DNA from 3 places in the Pantoea sp. App145 genome. Region 1 is predicted to be linked to each of the others. Evidence: predicted binding sites of a transcription regulator. Region 1 holds the regulator's gene; each other region holds the start of a gene.

Region 1 (7,332 bases):
CGCTCGGGGCGAAAAAGCTGGGACATAAAGTGAATATCGAGATCGACCCGCATACCCAGGCGATTGTCGAAACCGTCGAGCGCGTCCTGGCGCAGCGTGAAGCCGCTGCACTGGCGTCTGACGAAAGCGAATAAACCCGCAATAAATAAGGCGCCATTTGGCGCCTTTCTGTTACTTAGCGTGCGACACGCAAACCGCCTTCAGCGCCACGGCTAAATACTACCTGCCACAACTGAATATCACGCGCCCGGAATGCTCCGGCACAAGCGCAGAGATAATAACTGAACATGCGTTTAAAGCGATCGCCATATTTTTCTGCCAGCTGCGGCCAGGTTTCGAGGAAACGTTCATGCCAGGCCATCAGCGTGGTGTCATAATCCGCGCCAAAATTATGCCAGTCTTCCATGACAAAATGGGACTCGCTGGCATCGGCAATCTGGCGTACGGAAGGCAGACAGCCATTCGGGAAGATATATTTGTCGATCCAGGGATCCACATTCATATCGGTTTTAACTGACCCAATGGTATGTAGCAGGAAAATACCGTCCGGCTTCAGATTACGGTCGGCCACTTCAAAATAGGTTGCGTAGTTTTTCGGCCCAACGTGCTCGAACATGCCAACAGAAACGATGCGATCAAATTGCAGATTCAGGTCGCGATAATCCTGCAACAGAATGGTGACATCCAGACCGGCACAACGCTCCTGCGCCATTTTCTGCTGTTCAGCCGAAATGGTCACGCCATGCACTTTAACACCGTAATTGCGGGCGGCAAATTCAGCCAGTCCACCCCAGCCACAACCAATATCCAGCAATGACATGCCGGGTTCGAGTTGCAGTTTGCGGCAAATCATATCGAGTTTGGCCTGCTGTGCCTGTTCCAGTGTTTCCGCATCCTTCCAGTAACCGCAGGAATACTGCATAAAAGGATCGAGCATCAGTGAAAACAGGTCATTGCCGAGATCGTAATGTTCTTTACCCACAATCCAGGCGCGTTTTCTCGATTGCAAATTGGTCAAACGCGCTGCAGCGATTCGCAGTGTGTCTTTAAAATGATGCGGTAATTGCTGATCCAGATGGTGTTTCAGTACGCGATGAAAGAACATGTCGAGGTTTTCACATTCCCACCAGCCGTCCATGTAACTTTCACCGAGGCCCAGCGATCCTTCCTGCAGGACCCGTTTAAAAAAATCCGGATGCTTAACCTGAATATCCCAGGGGCGAGTACCATTTATGGCAATATCGGCCCGTTCCAGTAATTCATGGGCGATACGAAACCAGTGGTTTTCTTCAAGGCTCACTTCTTCTATACACGATGAACTCATAGCTTCTCCATCACCTTTCCGATTTCAACCTGAGAAAAGAATAGTCAATTTCTCCAGGCTTGTGAGAGAACTCACGGAAAATCCGTGCGCCAGATATCCGACGTTTTACAGAGGTATGAATCTGAATAGAAATGTCTGGCACAACACCGGGGAGAACATCGTGCAGACACCATCCCAGCGACAGAGTCGCTAAATATTAATACAATTATGTTATTGATTTGTTACAGAAATGCTGACCCACGCAGTATATGCTTCCGTGGGTCAATATTCAACGACTTATCGTTAGTTTGCTAACTAAGGCCGTTGCGTTAGCGATTATCTTCGCAGGGACGGGAGTTGTGAGCAACATCACTTTGTGCGCTTGCCACAGCGGCACGCTGCCAGCCGAAACCAGCCCAGGCAAGCGCCACAGTAGCGAGCATGACCAGGCTGGTACTGTGCAATGCCTGTTGTAAGCCAGCGGAAACCAGCAGGCTGGCGATAAAGCACAATCCCAGTTGCAGCAGATTTTGTAAGGATGCCGCTTTACCGGTGGCCTGAGGGAAGGGCAGCAGTGCGCTGGCGACCACGATCGGATAGATCGCACCATTGGCCAGTGCCATGCCGCAGAACGGCAGCAGCAGCGCCCAGAGCGCAGGTGCTGCAAGCTGGGCAACAGCAAACAGACCGACGATGCTCAGGCTGTAAATCACCAGCAACCATGGCAGCAGTTGTTTGCCCTGGAACCGATTCAACAGGGCACGGCAACCAAAGCCACCTACGAGGAAGGCGATGGTCTGCGGTACATAACTCAGACCAATATCGGCGGGTGAAAGCCCGGCATCAGCAAGGATAAAAGGCGAGCCGGTCAGCCAGGCGAAAAAGCTGGCGGAGCAGGCAGAATAAATCAGCACATTGCCGCTGTAGACCTTTGAAGCCAGTAACGTCAACCATCCGGGCTGTGGTGCGCGTGCCGCCTGAGTGCGGGTAGGATTCGCCAGTTGCAGGGTACCGACCAGCAACACCAGCGTGACCAGCGTCAGCAGCAGGAAAATGCTACGCCAGTGGAAATGGCCCATCAGCCAGGCTCCCAGCAACGGGGCCAGCGCCGGTGACAACGCCACCAGCGGCATAATGGTGGCGAAAACTTTGTTCGCCTGCGCCTGTGGATAGCGATCAACCACCAGCGCCTGCCAGCTGACAGCCGCCGCGCATACACCCAGCGCCTGGACAAAACGCAGTGCCAGCATCAGTCGCACATCGGTTACCCACAACATGCCGAGACAGCCCAGCGCGAAGATCACTAATCCGGCCAGCAGAATGGGTTTGCGACCAAAGCGGTCAGACAACGGACCCCAGAAGACCTGCGCACAGGCAAAGCCACCGAGGAACAGGCTCAGGCTGGCGCTGATGGTGCCAGGGGCAGTGGCAAAATCCTGCTGCATGGCACCGAAGGCCGGCAGGTACATATCCGTAGCAAGAAAGCCGAGCATGCTTAGCAAAGCAAGGTAAGGCAAAAATCCTTTTGATGACAACATGGTGATTCTCATTAGACAAATTGAACGCCGGGGAGTGTAAAAGGGTGCGGCAGTCTTTGTGAAACGCTAATATTTGCGAAGTGCTATCAAAAATTTTGCAGGCAAAATCATGTGGTCTGAATACGCGCTTGAAGTGGTGGATGCGGTGGCTCGCAGCGGCAGTTTTAGCGCAGCGGCGCAGGAGTTGCATCGCGTGCCCTCTGCCATCAGCTATACGGTACGCCAGCTGGAAACCTGGCTGGCCGTGCCTTTGTTTGAAAGGCAGCACCGGGAGGTGGTATTGACGGCAGCGGGTGAGCATTTCGTGCGTGAAGGCCGGAGTGTTATCAAAAAAATGCTGGCAACCCGACGCCAGTGCCAGCAACTGGCTAACGGCTGGCGTGGTCAGTTGAGTATCGCGGTTGACTGTATCGTTAAACCGCAGCGTACCCGGCAACTGGTAAAGGATTTCTACCGTCACTTCCCGGATATGGAGCTGATTATCAGCTATGAAGTGTTCAACGGGGTCTGGGATGCGCTGGCTGATGGACGGGTCGATGTGGCGATTGGGGCCACCCAAGCCATTCCGGTCGGTGGGCGTTTCGCCTTCCAGGATATGGGCGCGCTGAACTGGCGTTGCGTGGTCAGTCCCGGGCATCCCCTGACAAAAAGTACCCAGCTGGATGAAGAAACCTTACGGACGTGGCCTTCGCTGGTGCTGGAGGATACGTCGCGGGCGCTGCCGCGGCGTATGACCTGGACGCTGGATAACCAGCGGCGTCTGGTGGTACCGGAGTGGGAAACCGGGATGGATTGCCTGCGGGCAGGTTTGTGCGTGGGCATGGTGCCGGGCCATTTAGCCCGGCGACTGCTGGATAGTGGCGAGTTAACCGAACTGACGCTGCCTGCGCCTTTCCCGGAGAGTCCCTGCTGCGTCAGCTGGTCGGAACAACGCGCTTCACCGGCATTAAGCTGGCTGCTGGATTATCTGGGCGATGCTGAAACGCTCAACCATGAGTGGTTGAGCGAAACGATAGCTTAGCGACGATAATCGCGGAACGGGCCGTCAGCGACTGAGCGGCGTTCAATCAATGTTGGCTGCACTTCGATGGTCTGCGGCTCTTCGCGTTTACTGGTGATGCGATCGAGCAGCATTTCCAGTGCTTTTTCTCCCAGCTGCGCTTTCGGCTGATGAACGGTCGTCAGCGCTGGGGTGAAATACCGGGCGTTGCGCACGTTGTCATAGCCAATCACCGAAATATCCTGTGGCACACGCAGCCCCATTTCATCGGCGGCACAAATCGCGCCCATCGCCATGATATCGCCGCCACAAAACACCGCCGTCGGACGTTGTTTCTGGTTGAGGATCTGCTGCATCGCCTGATAACCGGATTCTGGTTCGAAGTCGCCCTGCACAATCCATTCCGGACGAACGGTAATACCGGCTTCATGCAGTGCCTGCATAAAACCAGCATGACGACCGCCGCCAGTGTTGCGCTCCATCTGGCCGGGGATGGCACCAATGTCGCGATGTCCACGTTCAATCAGGTAACGTCCCGCAAGATAGCCGCCCTGGAAGGCGTTATCCTGCACGGTATCGGTGAAATCACCGCGAGACTCGCCCCAGTCCATCACCACCATCGGAATATTGCGGTTCTCTTCCAGCATGGTGAGCAGGTCGTCCGGATATTCGGAACACATCACCAATAAACCGTCGACGCGCTTTTGCGCCATCATCGAGAGATAAGCACGCTGCTTTTGCAGATCGTTATGCGCATTGCCGAGAATCAGCGTGTAGCCGCGGTCGAAACAGTGGTTTTCTACCGCTTCGATGATTTCCGCGAAATAGGGGGCTTCGCTGGAGGTGGCGAGCAATCCCAGTGTTTTGGTGTGGTTGACCTTCAGGCTACGCGCCACGGCGCTGGGCGAGTAGTGCAGTTCTTTGATCGCTTCCCATACGGCGTTACGCGTCTCTTCCGCGACAAAACGCGTCTTGTTGATGACATGCGAAACCGTGGTGGTGGAGACACCGGCGCGTTTCGCCACATCTTTAATTGTTGCCATGAAAATGGTACTCCCGGGCTTATCGCAACTTACTGATAAGTATATTGTTAAACGTTTGCGTCTGCTAATGGTTTTGCGCCCCAATTTTTGGGGCAAATGGCGAAGAAAAAGGCGTTAACTCTGAGTCTAAATCACTTTAACAGGCCACAAACACAGCGTGCGCAAAATCTGTTGCGCAACGAAAGGCGGCGATTCTAGCAAGCTGACGCGGATAACACGAGATTTTTGCCGGGGGCTGTGCGAAAATTACATTAACCCTTCAATTAATGTGACTAAGGAGTTGTGATGAGTACAGACCTGAAACTCGCGCTGGGTACTACCGTTGGCGCGCTGTTAATGATCATCGTGTTCAGCTTCACCGCGATCCTTCATTAATAAAAAAGCCGGACCTGAAATTTCAGTGTCCGGCTTTTTATTGCGCGGTGACCGCTTAGCGAATGGTTTTTGGCGTCATCATGCGGCGTGCACCGACATAATGCTTCTGCCAGTAATCTTCACCTAATGCGCTAATCTGAATATCTTTACCGGTACGCGGTGACTGAATAAACTTGCCGTTGCCAAGGTAAACACCCACATGGTCAGCGGTACCGCGATGGTTAATGCGGAAGAACACCAAATCTCCTTTCTCCAGCATATCGCGTTTAATCGGTGCCGCATCACGCAGGTGATACATTTCGTTAGCGGTGCGTGGGAATTTGTATTTCACCAGGTCTTTATAGGCATACCACACCAGACCACTGCAATCGAAACCGGTATGTGGTGAAGTACCACCCCACTGGTAGGGTTTACCGATCTGACCCATTAATTTGTTCATCGCCGTTTCACGCGCCTTTTGATAGCGCTGCCGGTGTGATTTGCTCATCCTGATGGTGGTGAGGTCGCTGGCGTCATCCTGCTCAGATGTGACTTTCGCCACGCGCTGATGACCATATTTTTTGATCGGCGACTTCAGCAGGGTTTTTCTGCGGGTAGTTTTGTGCAGCGCAGTTTCGGTTTTGGTGGGTTTCTTCAGTCTTAACTTATGAACACTGCTGGTAAGGCGTGATTTTTTGGTGCTGGTCTTGACCGGGCGTCGTTTACGGCGCTCATCTTCGCGTGCACTTTTTTTCTCTGCATTATGCAAACTGGCATTGATGGGCGCATGCGGTGACGCAGAAGCCACATTAAAAAACAGTTGGGCGAAAGCCAGCATAAAAAGCGTAATAAGTAAACGCATAGTCCGGTTACAGGTTAAGCAGTCTGCGATAAAACAGCCTGCGGCAAGTTAGAAAAATCTGATCAATGATCAGCGCCGGAATTGATTCTAATCCACTTTTTTTCCAAAAGGTAAGGCATTTTTCGATTAATCTGTTACCAGATGGTATCTGGGGCAAAAATGAGCGATTTCAGCCGGTTAACGCAGCATAATTATTGCCAATTATTAATCGGTTCATGCTTGCTAATGATATGAAAATGTTATTTGTTGCGCTGGAACTTAACAAACATGGCGATTAAGGTCGCTGAGAAGCAAAATCCCGTTTTCAGTGCGGGGGTGAAGTCGCTACAATAAACAAACACGAAGTGAGGAATTAAGGAAGGCAAAAATGAGTACTGTTGAAAAAATTCAGCGCCAGATCGCAGAAAACCCGATCCTGCTGTATATGAAAGGTTCGCCGAAACTGCCAAGCTGCGGTTTCTCTGCGCAGGCGGTGCAGGCTCTGTCTGCCTGTGGTGAGCGCTTCGCGTATGTTGATATCCTGCAAAACCCGGATATCCGTGCTGAATTGCCGAAATATGCCAACTGGCCAACGTTCCCGCAGCTGTGGGTCGATGGCGAGCTGGTCGGTGGTTGCGACATCATCGTTGAGATGTTCCAGCGTGGTGAGCTGCAACCGCTGATTAAAGAAACTGCTGAGAAGTATAAAGAAGCAGAATAATTGCAAAGGCCGACGCATCGTCGGCCTTTCTTTTGGTCATTCTGCGTCGTCTTCCGACACATCGTCACTGAATGCGACCGGCCAGCCGCCAAGGCGCTTCCAGCGATTGACCAGTTCGCAAAACAGCGTCGCGGTTTGTTCAGTGTCATACAAGGCAGAATGCGCCTGGGTACTATCGAAATCCATACCTGCCGCTTTACAGGCTTTTGCCAGCACCGTCTGACCTAGCACCAGGCCGCTTAACGCTGCGGTATCAAAAGTGGCAAAGGGATGGAATGGGTTGCGCTTCAGACCGACACGTTCGGCTGCCGCCATAAGAAAGCCATGATCAAAGGTGGCGTTATGCGCCACGATAATCGCGCGATTGCAGTGACTGTCCTTTGTGCCTTTACGCACCATCTTAAAAATTGCATGCAGCGCTTCATATTCGCTCACCGCGCCACGGAGCGGGTTGCTGGGATCAATCCCGGTAAACGCCAGTGCATCCGGGTTAAGAACCGCACCTTCAAAGGGTTCAACGTGAAAATGCAGC
Region 2 (7,332 bases), 1.1 Mb from region 1:
TCCCGCGGGAGCCGTTTTAACAGGGTTAGAAATCGTAGCGCAGACGCACCAGATTCATGTTACCCAGTGATTTGTCAGTGCTGGAAGTGATCACATATTCATAGTCAACACGGAAGCCGTAGTCGAGCTGGAACGAGACACCTACACCATTGTCGATACGCTGGTAGTCACGGTCATTAACGTATTGCAGACGGTCACCCATAAAGTACGGCTGAATGGATTTGACCGCATACTGACCAATCGGGAATTTATAACCCGCAAAGTATTCCACGCCCCATGCATCACCGGCGAAGTAGTTATGAACCGTTGATTTATGTGTGGTCAGGAAGTTCTGATAGTAACCAACGCCAGCAGACAGCGTCCAGTTGTCCGGTGTCCAGCTCAGCGCCGTACCGTAGATGTTCTGGTTGTAATTTTTGTCATCACCCGTTGAAGTGTTACGCATTTCAGCACGCGTGTAGTTCCACGCAGTACCCCAGGTCAGGTCTTTGGTGATGTGGTAATCCGCACCCAGCGAGCCGCCGCCTTTACGTTTGTAACGCAGGTAGTTGCCACGCAACAGATCATCGTCACTGAACAGGTATGATGCATAAACATCAACCTTGCCAAAGGTGTTTTTGTATTTCAGCTGTTTACGCGCACGGTAGGAGCCGTCGTAGTCACCGTTGACACCATTACCCGGTGCCTGGGCCAGCATATCGTAGTCCCAGATATCGGTTTTCACACCGACCACATCATAGTAGACGCTGTTCTGCTGACCGAAAGTCAGCTGACCCCAGGTGGCACTCTTGAAGCCGGTATACAGTTGACGGCGGGTGGTGTTGTTCGCACCGTCGGCATAGTGATTATCCCAGCCCCACCACGCCGGGAAGTTAACGCCCAGCTCGTAGTAACCTACCCAACTTACATCATCAAACAGGTAGTAATTGGCGGTGAAACGGAAACGGGAACCGCCGTCATAGCCATTACGCTTGTAAGATTGGTCGCTTACGCCGGCTTGATGCTGGAACTGCGGACGAATACTGCCGCCGACCTGGAAGGTAAGACGGCTAAGCGGATCGTTAGCCTGCGGATCCGCCTTCAGAAGAGTAACTTCAGCCTGGCTGGCGAGTGGCGCCGCTGCGACCAGCGCAGCAATGGCGGTGAGAGTGAAAGCACGCATTTTCATTTTTTATATCGATCCCAGTTAAGCTCGAAAAGATGAGCGACTGGAATACTAAGGCTAGCGGTATCGCTTTCTATTTATAAATTCGTGCTAATAAATGTGTAGGCAATATAAAGAGCATCAGGCGCTAAAAATTCTTAAAATCATAATATTGTCATAAACTAATGTTATGCACCGATTAACAATAGCGAAAAAAACGGCCCCTTTCGGAGCCGTTATTTGTAACAAACGTTCAGAGATCAACCATTGATTTGCGCATGCATTTCCTGCACCGAAATCACCTTCTCGGTTGGATCTGCGTTCAGCGCCATCGCGGTGGCAAAACCGCCGTTCAGGGTAGTGTCGTAGTGAACTTTGTATTGCAGCGCACTGCGGCGAATCAGTTTGGAATCTTCAATCGCCTGACGACCTGCGGTGGTGTTAACGATATAGGTGTACTCACCGTTCTTCAGGCGATCCTGAATATGCGGACGGCCCTCGTGCACCTTGTTCACCAGGCGCGGGTTAATCCCGGCTTCACCCAGCACCACTGCCGTTCCATGCGTCGCGTCCAGCTCGAAACCAAACTTCAGCAGTTTCGCAGCGAGGTCAACGATACGCTTCTTATCGCCTTCACGTACCGACAGCAATGCACGGCCTGATTTCTTCATGTTGCTCTGCGCACCCAGCATCGCTTTAGCGAAGGCTTCAGCGAAGGTACGACCAACACCCATCACCTCACCGGTAGAACGCATTTCCGGGCCGAGGATCGGGTCAACGCCCTGGAATTTATTGAACGGCAGCACCACTTCTTTCACGGAGTAGTACGGCGGAATCACCTCTTTGGTGACGCCCTGCTCAGCCAGCGTTTTACCGGCCATCACACGCGCTGCCACTTTCGCCAGTGGGACACCGGTCGCTTTAGAGACGAACGGTACGGTACGTGCCGCACGCGGGTTCACTTCAATCAGGTAAACCTCGTTGTCCTTCACCGCGAACTGCACGTTCATCAGACCACGCACGTTCAGTTCGAACGCCAGTTTTTCCACCTGCTGACGCATCACGTTCTGGATATCAGCATTCAGGGTGTAAGCCGGCAGTGAACAGGCTGAGTCACCGGAGTGCACGCCTGCCTGCTCGATGTGTTCCATGATGCCGCCAATCAGCACACGCTCACCGTCGCAAATCGCATCCACATCCACTTCTACCGCGTCGTCGAGGAAACGGTCCAGCAGTACTGGTGCATCATTAGAAACTGATACCGCCGTCTGGAAGTAGCGCTTCAGGTCAATTTCGTCGTAAACAATTTCCATCGCCCGGCCACCCAGTACGTAGGATGGGCGAACCACCAGCGGATAGCCGATGCCGACCGCTTTCTCTACCGCCTGCTCCAGCGTGCTGACGGTGGCGTTGGCCGGTTGTTTCAGGTTCAGACGCTCAACTGCCTGCTGGAAACGCTCACGGTCTTCCGCACGGTCAATCGCATCCGGGCTGGTGCCGATAACCGGCACACCTGCCGCTTCCAGCGCGCGCGCCAGTTTCAGCGGAGTCTGACCACCGTACTGCACGATCACGCCTTTAGGCTGCTCGATACGCACGATTTCGAGTACGTCTTCCAGCGTTACCGGCTCGAAGTAGAGACGGTCAGAGGTGTCGTAGTCAGTTGAGACAGTTTCCGGGTTACAGTTAACCATGATGGTCTCAAAACCATCTTCACGCAGCGCCAGCGCCGCATGGACACAGCAGTAGTCAAACTCAATGCCCTGGCCGATACGGTTCGGACCGCCGCCCAGCACCATGATTTTGTCGCGATCCTGGTTCGGATTGGCTTCGCACTCTTCTTCATAAGTCGAGTACATATAAGCAGTGTCAGTGGCGAACTCTGCTGCACAGGTATCGACACGCTTATAAACCGGGTGCAGATTGAACTGCTGACGCAGTTTACGGATTTCACCTTCTGCAACGCCAGCCAACGCTGCCAGACGCGCGTCGGCAAAACCTTTACGCTTCAGTGCACGCAGGAAGGCAAAGTCCAACGCCTGCACACCTTCACGCGCCACCTGCTCTTCAAGACGAACCAGTTCTTCAATCTGCACCAAGAACCAGCGGTCGATATTGGTCAGGTTGAAGACGCCATCAACGGACATGCCCGCACGGAACGCATCCGCGATGTACCAGATACGGTCGGAACCGGCATCCTTCAGCTCGCGACGGATACGGGTCAGTGCTTCGGCATCGTCCAGGTTCACTTTCGGGTCGAAACCGTTGGCACCCACTTCCAGACCGCGCAGCGCTTTCTGCATCGATTCCTGGAAAGTACGGCCAATCGCCATCACTTCACCGACAGATTTCATCTGGGTAGTCAGGCGATCGTTGGCACCCGCGAACTTCTCGAAGTTGAAACGAGGAATCTTGGTGACAACGTAGTCGATGGACGGCTCAAACGAGGCCGGGGTACGACCACCGGTGATGTCGTTCATCAGTTCGTCGAGGGTGAAGCCCACCGCCAGTTTCGCTGCCACTTTAGCAATCGGGAAGCCGGTTGCTTTGGAGGCCAGCGCCGAAGAACGTGACACACGCGGGTTCATTTCGATGACGATCAGGCGACCATCTTTCGGGTTAACCGAGAACTGCACGTTGGAACCGCCCGTTTCAACGCCGATTTCACGCAGTACTGCCAGCGAGGCGTTACGCATGATTTGATACTCTTTGTCGGTCAGGGTTTGGGCCGGGGCCACGGTGATGGAGTCACCGGTGTGGATCCCCATCGCATCGAAGTTTTCGATGGAGCAGACGATGATGCAGTTGTCGTTTTTATCACGCACCACTTCCATCTCGTACTCTTTCCAGCCAATCAGCGACTCGTCAATCAGCAGCTCATTGGTCGGCGACAGATCCAGACCGCGTTCGCAAATCTCTTCAAATTCTTCACGGTTATACGCGATACCGCCACCGGTGCCGCCCATGGTGAAAGAAGGACGGATAATGCACGGGAAGCCAACGTCTTCGGCCACGGCCAGCGCTTCTTCCATGGTGTGCGCGATACCCGAACGCGCGGTATCCAGACCGATGCTTTTCATCGCCACGTCAAAACGACGGCGGTCTTCGGCTTTATCAATGGCGTCGGCGGTGGCACCAATCATGGTCACACCGAACTCTGCCAGCACGCCCTGACGTTCCAGCTCCAGCGCACAGTTCAGCGCTGTCTGGCCACCCATGGTCGGCAGCACCGCATCCGGGCGCTCTTTTTCAATGATTTTGCGTACCACTTCCCAGTGAATCGGCTCGATATAGGTAGCATCGGCCATTTCCGGGTCGGTCATAATGGTTGCCGGGTTAGAGTTCACCAGAATGACGCGGTAGCCCTCTTCACGCAGCGCTTTACACGCCTGCGCACCGGAGTAGTCAAATTCACATGCCTGGCCGATAACGATCGGACCTGCGCCAAGGATCAGGATGGATTTTATGTCTGTACGTTTTGGCATCGTTAGCTCCTGATTACTTCGCGTTAGAACGGTAGGCTTCGATCAGTTCGATAAAGTGATCGAACAGCGGTGCTGCATCGTGCGGGCCTGGGCTGGCTTCCGGGTGCCCCTGGAAGCTAAAGGCCGGTTTATCGGTACGGTGAATGCCCTGCACGGTCTGGTCGAACAGTGACACATGGGTCACACGCAGATTTGCCGGTAAGTTGCTTTCATCAACGGCGAAACCGTGGTTCTGTGCGGTGATCATCACGGTATTGTTGTCGAGATCTTTGACCGGATGGTTACCACCATGATGGCCCAGCTTCATTTTGACGGTCTTCGCACCGCTCGCCAGCGCCAGCAGCTGATGGCCGAGGCAGATGCCGAATACCGGAATGTCGGTATTCAGGAAAGCCTGAATCGCGTTGATAGCGTAGTCACACGGCTCCGGGTCACCCGGGCCATTGGAGAGGAAAATGCCGTCCGGATTCAGCTTCAGTACCTCTTCCGCCGAAGTTTGCGCCGGAACCACCGTCAGGCGGCAGCCGCGATCCACCAGCATACGCAGAATGTTGCGCTTGGCGCCAAAATCGTAGGCGACAACGTGTAACGGTAATTCTTCTGCGGATTTTTGCTCCGGCAGGTCGCCCTGCAGCGTCCAGCTCCCCTGCTGCCAGGCATAGGTTTCAGCCGTCGTCACTTCTTTTGCCAGGTCCATACCTTTCAGACCCGGGAACGCCTGCGCTTTTTGTAACGCCAGCGCGGCATCCGGATTGTCACCGGCGATGATGCAGCCGTTCTGTGCCCCTTTTTCACGTAGCAGACGCGTCAGCTTGCGGGTATCGATATCGGCAATGGCGACGATGTTGTTGCGCTGCAAATAGGCTGACAGGCTTTCTTCACTACGGAAGTTGCTGGTAATCAGCGGCAGATCGCGAATAACGAGGCCCTGAGCATGAATTTGGCTGGATTCTTCGTCGGCGGCGTTAGCGCCAACATTGCCGATATGGGGATAAGTGAGGGTGACGATCTGGCGGGAATAGGAGGGATCAGTGAGGATTTCTTGATAACCGGTCATTGACGTGTTGAAAACGACCTCCCCCACTGCCGATCCCGTTGCCCCGATGGCCCGACCGTGGAATTGGGTTCCGTCTTCCAGAACCAAGAGCGCTGACTTAATCAAAACATCCTCCAGGGAATAAACAGTCACAATATTTGCATATTAATTCAAAATACTGTCCTGAATCAATGCAAAAACCGCCTGACTGGTCGATTTTTGGCAAATTGCGCGCATTCTAATGATCGACCTGCACCTTGTCTACCCTGAGACGGTATTTTTTTGCTTTTTTCGGGCAACTGAATGTTAAAATCCACAATAAGCGACAAAAGAGCGAGACAACTGGGAAAAATAAACGGTTGCGAGGCGGAAATAATCTTAAAAGGGTGCTAGCGGGAGAAAATTTTTGACCAAATGGTCAAAAATGATGATTTACAGGATGAAAAACGATCACAAACACAGTAAAAAACACACTTCAAACCGAAACAGATGCATAATCGTCATTTAAAGATAAAATAAAGGGCAATAATAATATTGCCCTATTCAATCAATGTCTTACCGATTGAAATAACCACATCACGATGGTTCACAACACTCACAACATCGATAAATCCAGCACATCACGCATATCATAAAGGCCAGATTTCTTGTCTTTAAGCCAGAAAGCAGCTTTAACAGCTCCATTTGCAAAGGTCATGCGGCTGGAAGCCTTGTGGGTAATCTCTACGCGTTCGCCAATATCTGCAAACATCGCGGTATGCTCGCCGACGATATCGCCTGCACGGACGGTAGCGAAACCGATGGTCTGCGCTTTGCGCTCACCGGTATGGCCTTCACGCGCGTAGACCGCGTGCTCGTCCAGTTTCCAGTCCATCGCTTCGGCAATCGCTTCACCCATTGCCAGCGCCGTCCCTGATGGTGCATCAACTTTGTGACGGTGATGCGCTTCAACGATTTCAATATCAGCGTAATCGCCCATCACTTTCGCCGCTTGTTTCAGCAGCTCCAGCACCAGGTTTACGCCCACGCTGAAGTTTGCGGCGAACACGATGCCAATCTCTTCCGCCGCCGCGCGAATCGCTGCTTTACCGGCTTCATCAAAACCGGTGGTGCCAATCACCATCGCTTTCTGATGCTGACGGCAGAAGGCCAGGTACTCCAGCGTGCCTTCCGGGCGGGTGAAGTCGATCAGCACGTCAAAATCATCTACGACCTGCTGTAAATCGGCGGTGACCAACACCCCGGTTTTACCGATGCCCGCCAGTTCACCGGCGTCGCTGCCGATCAGCGATGAACCGCTGCGTGCCAGCGCGGCACCTAATACTACGCCTTCCGCCTGCTGCGCAGCCTGAATCAAATTGCGTCCCATACGACCCGGCGCACCAACAATAGCAATGCGGATTTCACTCATATTTATTCATTCCTGATACAAAACTATGCATGCAAAGCGCAAACAGGTTAACGGTGAGATAACAGTCACGCCACAATAAAAAAGGGATAATAAGAATTTTATGCCAGCCGCGTCAGATTATCAGTAAAAGCAATCTCACCAGGTGGAAATAGGTCTGAGCGGATGATGTAACGGCGCGATTTATCGCGCCGTTACCAGGAAGGGGTTACTGCACGTTGCGCACGTCGACGCGCAACTCTTTCGGCACTTCAAACAC
Region 3 (7,332 bases), 1.3 Mb from region 1:
ACGCCACGCTGAACGCCAACTTCCGCAAGGGGAATTTCAGCACCCGCATTGGGCCGTGGACCGACGATATCGCCGATCCAAACGAAATCACCTCCTACTACGCCTATTCGAAGAACATTCAGGCGCTGCATTCAGGCTGGAAAAGTGACGAGCTGGATAAGCTGTTTGAGGCCTCACAGCAGGAAACCAATCCGACGAAACGCGCAGAGCAGTACAAACAAATCCAGGACATCTACAACAGCACCGGTCCGACTATCCCGTTATATGAAAGTTCTTATCCGGTCGCGCTGAAGAAAAATGTCGAAGGATTCGTCCAGATCCCACTGGGTAATAACATCTTCACCGAAACCTGGCTGAAGAAGTAATTCGCCATTCATTACACCGAGTGAAATCCAGCCATCTGGCGCTGTAGCGACTACAGCGCCATTACGCTGGATTTGGGAGCACGCGTTGACTGAGCTGAGTTATATTTTAAAACGCATTCTGCTGATCATCCCGACGCTGCTGGTCATTCTGGTGGTGACTTTCACCATCGTGCGTCTGCTACCTGGCGATCCCGCCAGTGCGATGATCGGCGACCGCGCCACCGACACTGATGTTAATCGTATCAATCAACAGCTGGGGCTGGATCAGTCGCTGCCCGTGCAGTTTGCCGGGTTTGTGCGCCAGGTCGCCAGTGGCAATCTGGGCAACTCCTATGCAATGCATGCCCCGGTGACGGCAGTGATCGCCGAACGTTTGCCGGTCACCCTGCTGTTAACCGGCATGGCCGCGCTATTTTCGCTGCTGATGGCGATCCCGTTGGCCTTTATTTCCGCGCTTAAACGCAACAGCGTCACCGATATCACCATCCGCGGCGCATCGCAGGTTACGCTGTCGATGCCCTCCTTCTATATCGGCCTGGTGCTGCTGACCGTTTTCGCTGCGCAACTGCACTGGTTCCCGGTCGGCGGTTATGGCGATAGCTGGGGACAGCGCATCTATCATCTGTTTCTTCCGGCGATGACGCTGGCTGTAAGCATCACATCGGTGCTGATTGGCAGCCTGCGCAACTCGATCATCGCGGTGCTCGATGCGGAATACATTACCTTCGCCCGCGCTAAAGGGCTGAGCAGCCGGGTAGTGTTGCTGCGCCATGTGCTGCGTAACTCGCTGATCCCGATGCTGAGTCTGTTTGCCCTCAATATCGGCACCACCATCGGCAGCGCGGTAATCACCGAAACGGTGTTCGCCGTGCCCGGCATCGCGCGCCTGATGGTCGATAGCATTTTCAGCCGCGACTATCCGATGATTCAGGGACTGGTAATCGTGCTGTCCGTGCTGGTGTCGCTGATTTTTCTTATCACCGACATCGTACAGGTGATGATTGACCCAAGGAGGGCACGATGAGTGAATTAATTATCCAGCGATCCCTCACCCGCAAGTGGCGCAAATATCTGCCCTGGTCGTCACTGTTGGGCTGCGTCATCCTGCTACTCAGCCTGCTGATGGCGTTCTTTCCGCATCTGATTGCCACCGCCGACCCGCTGAAGTTCGACTACCGCGCCATCCTCAAAGGGCCGAACCTGCAACACGTTTTTGGCACCGATAACTTTGGACGCGATATCTTTTCGCGCGTGGTGTATGCCTACCAGATTGATTTGCAAATCGCCTTCTTCACCACACTGTTCCCGATGGTGTTTGGCACCCTGGTTGGGCTGCTGGTCGGCTATTTCGGCGGCGTGGCCGAGATGCTGTTTCAAAGGATCGTCGATGCGGTAGTCACCTTCCCGCTACTGGTGCTGGTGATCGCTATCGTCGCGATTCTCGGCCCGGGACTGAATAGCATGTATATCGCCGTCGGTATTATTTATTGGGTGTTCTACGCCAGGTTAATTGCCGGTGAAGTGAGCATTCAGAAACGGCTGGAATACGTGGCCGCAGGCAAAGTCATGGGCTACAGCACACCGCGCATTATCTTCCGTCACGTGCTGCCGAACGTTATTACCACCACGCTGGTGTACTGGATGACCGATATGGCGCTGGCGATCCTGCTGGGTTCCAGCCTCGGTTATCTCGGCCTCGGCGCACAACCGCCCACCGCCGAATGGGGGGTGCTGATCGCCTCTGGTAAGAACTTCATGGATACCGCATGGTGGATAACGATTTTCCCCGGTATTGCCATCGTATTAACCGGCCTGGGATTCAGCCTGTTTGGCGATCTGCTGGCAGACTGGCTGCGTCCTGGAAGCCGTTAGTGAACATGAGAGCGAATTATGCCCAGCCAGACTTCCCCTTTGCTTGAGGTGCAGCAGCTCAACACCCAAATTCATACCTCGCGCGGTAGCCTGCGAGCGATTCAGGACGTGAGTTTCAGCCTCAAACCGGGAGAAATTCTCGGGCTGGTCGGTGAATCCGGCTCGGGAAAAAGCGTCACCCTGCGTTCTCTGCTGCGCCTGATGCCCGCCAGCGCCGAAGTTTCGGGTTCAGTGAAATGGCAGGGGCGCGAGATTACCAGTATGAAACCGGCGGAGCTGCGCAGCATTCGCGGCGGTGAAATCGCGATGATTTTTCAGGAACCGATGATCGCCCTCAATCCGGTGTTAACCGTCTGGCGGCAGATTGAGGAAAGTCTGGCCGCCCACACCGATTTAACGCGTAAACAACGCCGCCAGCGCGCCATTGAGTTACTGAATCAGGTGGGGATCCCCGCACCGGAGTTGCGTCTCGACGATTATCCGCACCAGTTCTCCGGCGGGATGCGCCAGCGTGTGATGATTGCCATTGCGCTGGCGGGCAATCCCCGTCTGCTGCTGGCCGACGAGCCCACCACCGCGCTGGATGTCACCATTCAGGAGCAAATCCTCAAGCTGCTATTCAACCTGCGTGACCAGTTAGCGATGGGAATTATTTTTGTCACCCACGATCTCGGCGTGGTTGCTCAGCTGTGCGATCGCGTGGCGGTGATGTATGCCGGACGTATCGTCGAAAGCGCACCGGTGCGGGAAATTTTCAGCCAGCCACGTCATCCCTACACCCAGGGGTTGATCGCCTCGGTGCCACAAAACGGCGGCGAGCGAAAACCACTACAGTCGATTGAGGGCACACCGCCGTCGCTGCTCAGCCTGCCGCAGGGGTGCAGTTTTAGCCCGCGCTGTCGCTATAAAACTGACATCTGCCTGCGGGAGGTGCCGCCCCCTGAGGCGCTGAATAGCGAACATCAGGTTGCCTGTCATCATCACGCTAACCTTAACGTCATGGAGGGCATCTGAGATGGGTGAAACTTTGTCACACAACAGCCTGCCAATCGTCAGCGTCGAGGAGGCGATCGTCCACTTCCCAGTGGCGCAGACCATCCTCGAAAAAGTGCAGGGTAAACCCCGTAAGTTTGTACAGGCGCTGAATGGCGTCCGGCTGGAACTGATGCAGGGTGAGACACTGGGAGTGGTTGGTGAGTCCGGCTGCGGTAAATCCACGCTGGCGCGCACTATGGTGGGTCTGCTGCAAACTAACGAAGGCAAAATCTACTTCAATGGCAAAGATATCGCGACGCTGCGTGGCAAAGAACGCCGTAGCTTTAACCGCCAGGTGCAGATGATTTTCCAGGATCCCTACAGTTCACTTAACCCGCGCATGACCGTCGGCCAGGTACTGACCGAAGCGCTGTCGGTGCACGGCATGTGTGCGAAAAAAGATATTCCGGCGCGTATCCGTGAGTTGATGGAATTGGTGCGCCTGCCTGTCGACGCCATCGATAAACTGCCGCATGAGTTTTCCGGTGGGCAGCGCCAGCGTATTGGCATCAGTCGCGCGCTGGCCGTGGAGCCGCAGGTGTTGATCGCCGATGAACTGGTTTCGGCGCTGGATGTGTCAGTGCAGGCACAGGTGGTAAACCTGCTGCTGGATTTGCAGCAGAAACTCAATCTGACGGTGCTGTTCGTCGCCCACGATCTGCGGCTAGTCAGACATATTTCGCATCGTGTGGCGGTGATGTACCTTGGCGAAGTGGTGGAAGTGGCTGATACGGAAACGTTATTTATCAAGCCATTGCATCCCTATACCCAGGCCTTATTACGCGCGGCACCGAGTATGGACCCTGACGACCGCGGGAAAAATGTCAGCCTGACCGGCGAACTCCCCAGCCCGCTTGCCCCCCCGTCCGGCTGTCGCTTTCACACCCGCTGCCCATTTGTTACCGATCGCTGCCGCACTGAGCGGCCGGTGCTGGCACTGAAATCCGGTGGTCAGCGCGTGGCCTGTCACCTGGTTCCCTTTGAATCCGGGACATAAAAAAAGGATGGCTTTCGCCATCCTTTCTATCGCCACGCGCTTATGCGAAATCAGGCATAAACCGGCAGACGAGCACAGATATCCAGCACTTTCTGCTTGGTACGTTCGATGGTGGCTTCGTCGTTGATGTTGTCCAGCACATCAGCAATCCAGCCTGCCAGTTCACGCACTTCAGCTTCTTTGAAGCCGCGACGCGTGACTGCCGGGGTACCGATACGCACACCGGAAGTCACGAACGGGCTCTTCGGATCGTTCGGTACGCTGTTTTTGTTGACGGTGATGTTAGCACGGCCCAGCGCGGCATCCGCTTCTTTACCGGTCAGGTTTTTGCTCACCAGATCAATCAGGAACAGGTGGTTATAGGTGCCACCTGATACGATGTTGTAGCCGCGCTCAATCAGCACTTCCACCATCGCTTTGGCGTTTTTAGCAACCTGCTGCTGGTAAGTTTTGAACTCAGGTTCCATCGCTTCTTTGAACGCGACGGCTTTACCGGCGATCACGTGCATCAGCGGGCCGCCCTGGCCGCCAGGGAACACCGCAGAGTTCAGTTTTTTGTACAGCTCTTCATCACCGTTTTTCGCCAGGATCAGGCCGCCACGCGGACCCGCCAGGGTTTTGTGGGTAGTTGAAGTGACGATATGTGCATGCGGAACCGGGTTCGGATAGACGTCAGCCGCGATCAGACCCGCCACGTGTGCCATGTCAACGAACAGGTACGCGCCAACGCTGTCAGCGATTTCACGCATTTTGGCCCAGTCAACCACGCCAGAGTAAGCAGAGAAACCACCGACGATCATTTTCGGTTTATGGGTTTTCGCCAGTTCTGCCAGCTCGTTGTAGTCAATTTTGCCGGTTTCATCGATGCCGTAAGGCACCACGTTATACAGTTTACCGGACAGGTTAACCGGTGAACCGTGAGTCAGGTGACCACCGTGTGCCAGGTTCATACCCAGAATGGTGTCGCCCGGCTGCAACAGCGCAGTGTAAACCGCGAAGTTTGCCTGAGAACCAGAGTGCGGCTGCACGTTGGCGTAGTCTGCGCCGAACAGCGCTTTCGCGCGATCAATCGCCAGCTGTTCAACGATATCAACGTATTCACATCCGCCGTAGTAGCGTTTGCCCGGATACCCTTCCGCGTATTTATTGGTGAGCTGTGAACCTTGCGCCTGCATAACGCGCGGGCTGGTGTAGTTTTCAGAAGCAATCAGTTCAATGTGCTCTTCCTGGCGCACTTTCTCTTGCTCCATCGCCTGCCACAACTCGGCATCATAATCGGCAATGTTCATATCACGCTTTAACATCCGCATCTCCTGACTCAGCTAACTTTTTTAACGGCAATTTAAGCCCCGCTAAGGGGCGAAGGCCAACAGTGTAAACCGTTTTGGCAGGTGACGGTAGCAGCAATCCCCTCTTTTTACGCAAACGATTGGCAAGGCGCTGGAACGGGTTTTTTACGCATTTTTGCAAGCCAGAGAATCACGATATTTCCTCAGAATGAAGCGGAAAAAATTTCAGGATTGCGGCAGAGATTCCAGTAAACCTGATTTATCCCTGAGCATTCAGGGGGATTTACAACCACATGCTCGCGATTATAAGATGCATTTAAAATACAACTTTTAAAATGCTATGAGGATTCACCCATGCTCAACGCGCAAGACATCGCTATCATCAAATCCACCCTGCCCGCTATTGCCGAAGTAGGCCCACAGCTCACCGGCCATTTTTATCAGCGTATGCTGACGCAGCATCCGGAACTCAAGGATGTGTTCAACATGAACAATCAGCGCAGTGGCAACCAGCGTGAAGCGCTGTTCAACGCCATCTGCGCCTACGGCAGCAATCTGGAAAACCTCGAAGTGCTGCTGCCTGCGGTGGAAAAAATCGCCCAGAAACATACCAGCCTGAATATTCAGCCCGAGCAGTACGCCATCGTCGGTGAAAATCTGCTGGCGACCATTCAGGAACTGCTGAATCCGGGGGATGAGGTGCTGCAGGCATGGGGCAAGGCGTATGGCGTGCTGGCTGAGGTGTTTATCCAGCGTGAAGAAGCGATTTACCGCGCGTCCGCAGCGAAAACCGGTGGCTGGCGTGGTGCGCGTGAGTTCCGTATTCGTGCCATTCAGCCGCGAAGCAGCGTGATTAAAAGCTTTGAACTGGAGCCGGTGGATGGTGCAGCGGTGGCGGATTTCCTGCCTGGTCAGTATCTGGCCATCACCCTGCGCCCGGACAGCAAGGGCAATCTACAGCATCGTCAATATTCACTCACCCACCAGCCAAATGGTCAGTTCTATCGTATTGCGGTGAAACGTGAAGATCAGGGTGCGGTATCCAACTGGCTGCATGACGAAGCGCAGGTCGGGGATGTGGTGCAATGCGCGGCACCGGCGGGCGATTTCTTCCTCCAGGCAGAGCCTGCGACGCCTGTTACCCTGATCTCAGCAGGTGTCGGCCAGACTCCGATGCTGGCAATGCTCGCCAGCCTGGCAGAGCAACAACATCCGGCCGCAGTGACCTGGTTGCATGCAACGGAAGACGGCCAGCAACATGCCTTCGCCGGGGAAGTCCAGGCGCTGGGCAGCCGTCTGCCGAACTTTAGCAGCCATGTCTGGTATCGCCAGCCTGCCGTTGCTGACGCCGGTCATTACGATGCGCAGGGGTTGATGGATTTAGCGGGCGTTTCTGCTGAACTCAGTCAGCCCGATCGCCAGTTCTGGTTCTGTGGCCCGCTGGCGTTTATGCAGTTTGTCGCACGCCAGTTGCTGGATGCGGGTGTCACCGCCGACCGTATTCATTACGAAGTGTTTGGTCCGCATAAGGTGCTATAACTCAGTAAAAAACAAAAAGCCCGCAGCATTTGCGGGCTTTTCAGCAATCTGAAGCTGCGATTAGATCGCCTCTTCGTCTTCTTCACCGGTACGGATACGCACTACACGTGCCACGTCAAAGACAAAGATTTTACCGTCGCCGATTTTGCCGGTTTGCGCAGTTTTCATGATGGTCTCAACGCAGGTATCAACGATATCGTCGCCCACCACCATTTCGATTTTTACTTTCGGCAGA

Evidence for each region. The regulator PurR, encoded in region 1, represses purine synthesis genes. The targets are predictions, from matches to a motif close to CANGCAAACGTTTGCNTG.
Region 2: carA (glutamine-hydrolyzing carbamoyl-phosphate synthase small subunit) is a predicted target of PurR. The motif match lies at 6,014-6,031, and genes of this name have one in related genera.
Region 3: glyA (serine hydroxymethyltransferase) is a predicted target of PurR. The motif match lies at 5,688-5,705, and genes of this name have one in related genera.

What each region holds. Positions count from the first base shown of each region.
Region 1 covers NZ_CP133290.1:978,550-985,881, reverse strand. The annotation lists gene RCF31_RS04390 (riboflavin synthase subunit alpha) at 1-134, shown strand, start outside; gene cfa (cyclopropane fatty acyl phospholipid synthase) at 176-1,324, opposite strand; gene punC (purine nucleoside transporter PunC) at 1,633-2,841, opposite strand; gene punR (DNA-binding transcriptional activator PunR) at 2,951-3,862, shown strand; gene purR (HTH-type transcriptional repressor PurR) at 3,859-4,884, opposite strand; gene RCF31_RS04365 (YnhF family membrane protein) at 5,170-5,259, shown strand; gene RCF31_RS04360 (C40 family peptidase) at 5,315-6,100, opposite strand; gene RCF31_RS04355 (Grx4 family monothiol glutaredoxin) at 6,468-6,800, shown strand; gene rnt (ribonuclease T) at 6,837-7,332, opposite strand, start outside.
Region 2 covers NZ_CP133290.1:2,082,121-2,089,452, forward strand. The annotation lists gene RCF31_RS09580 (porin) at 26-1,168, opposite strand; gene carB (carbamoyl-phosphate synthase large subunit) at 1,405-4,629, opposite strand; gene carA (glutamine-hydrolyzing carbamoyl-phosphate synthase small subunit) at 4,643-5,791, opposite strand; gene dapB (4-hydroxy-tetrahydrodipicolinate reductase) at 6,261-7,076, opposite strand; gene ispH (4-hydroxy-3-methylbut-2-enyl diphosphate reductase) at 7,282-7,332, opposite strand, start outside.
Region 3 covers NZ_CP133290.1:3,957,345-3,964,676, reverse strand. The annotation lists gene RCF31_RS18320 (ABC transporter substrate-binding protein) at 1-365, shown strand, start outside; gene RCF31_RS18315 (ABC transporter permease) at 451-1,389, shown strand; gene RCF31_RS18310 (ABC transporter permease) at 1,386-2,237, shown strand; gene RCF31_RS18305 (ABC transporter ATP-binding protein) at 2,256-3,251, shown strand; gene RCF31_RS18300 (ABC transporter ATP-binding protein) at 3,253-4,269, shown strand; gene glyA (serine hydroxymethyltransferase) at 4,320-5,573, opposite strand; gene hmpA (NO-inducible flavohemoprotein) at 5,913-7,097, shown strand; gene glnB (nitrogen regulatory protein P-II) at 7,158-7,332, opposite strand, start outside.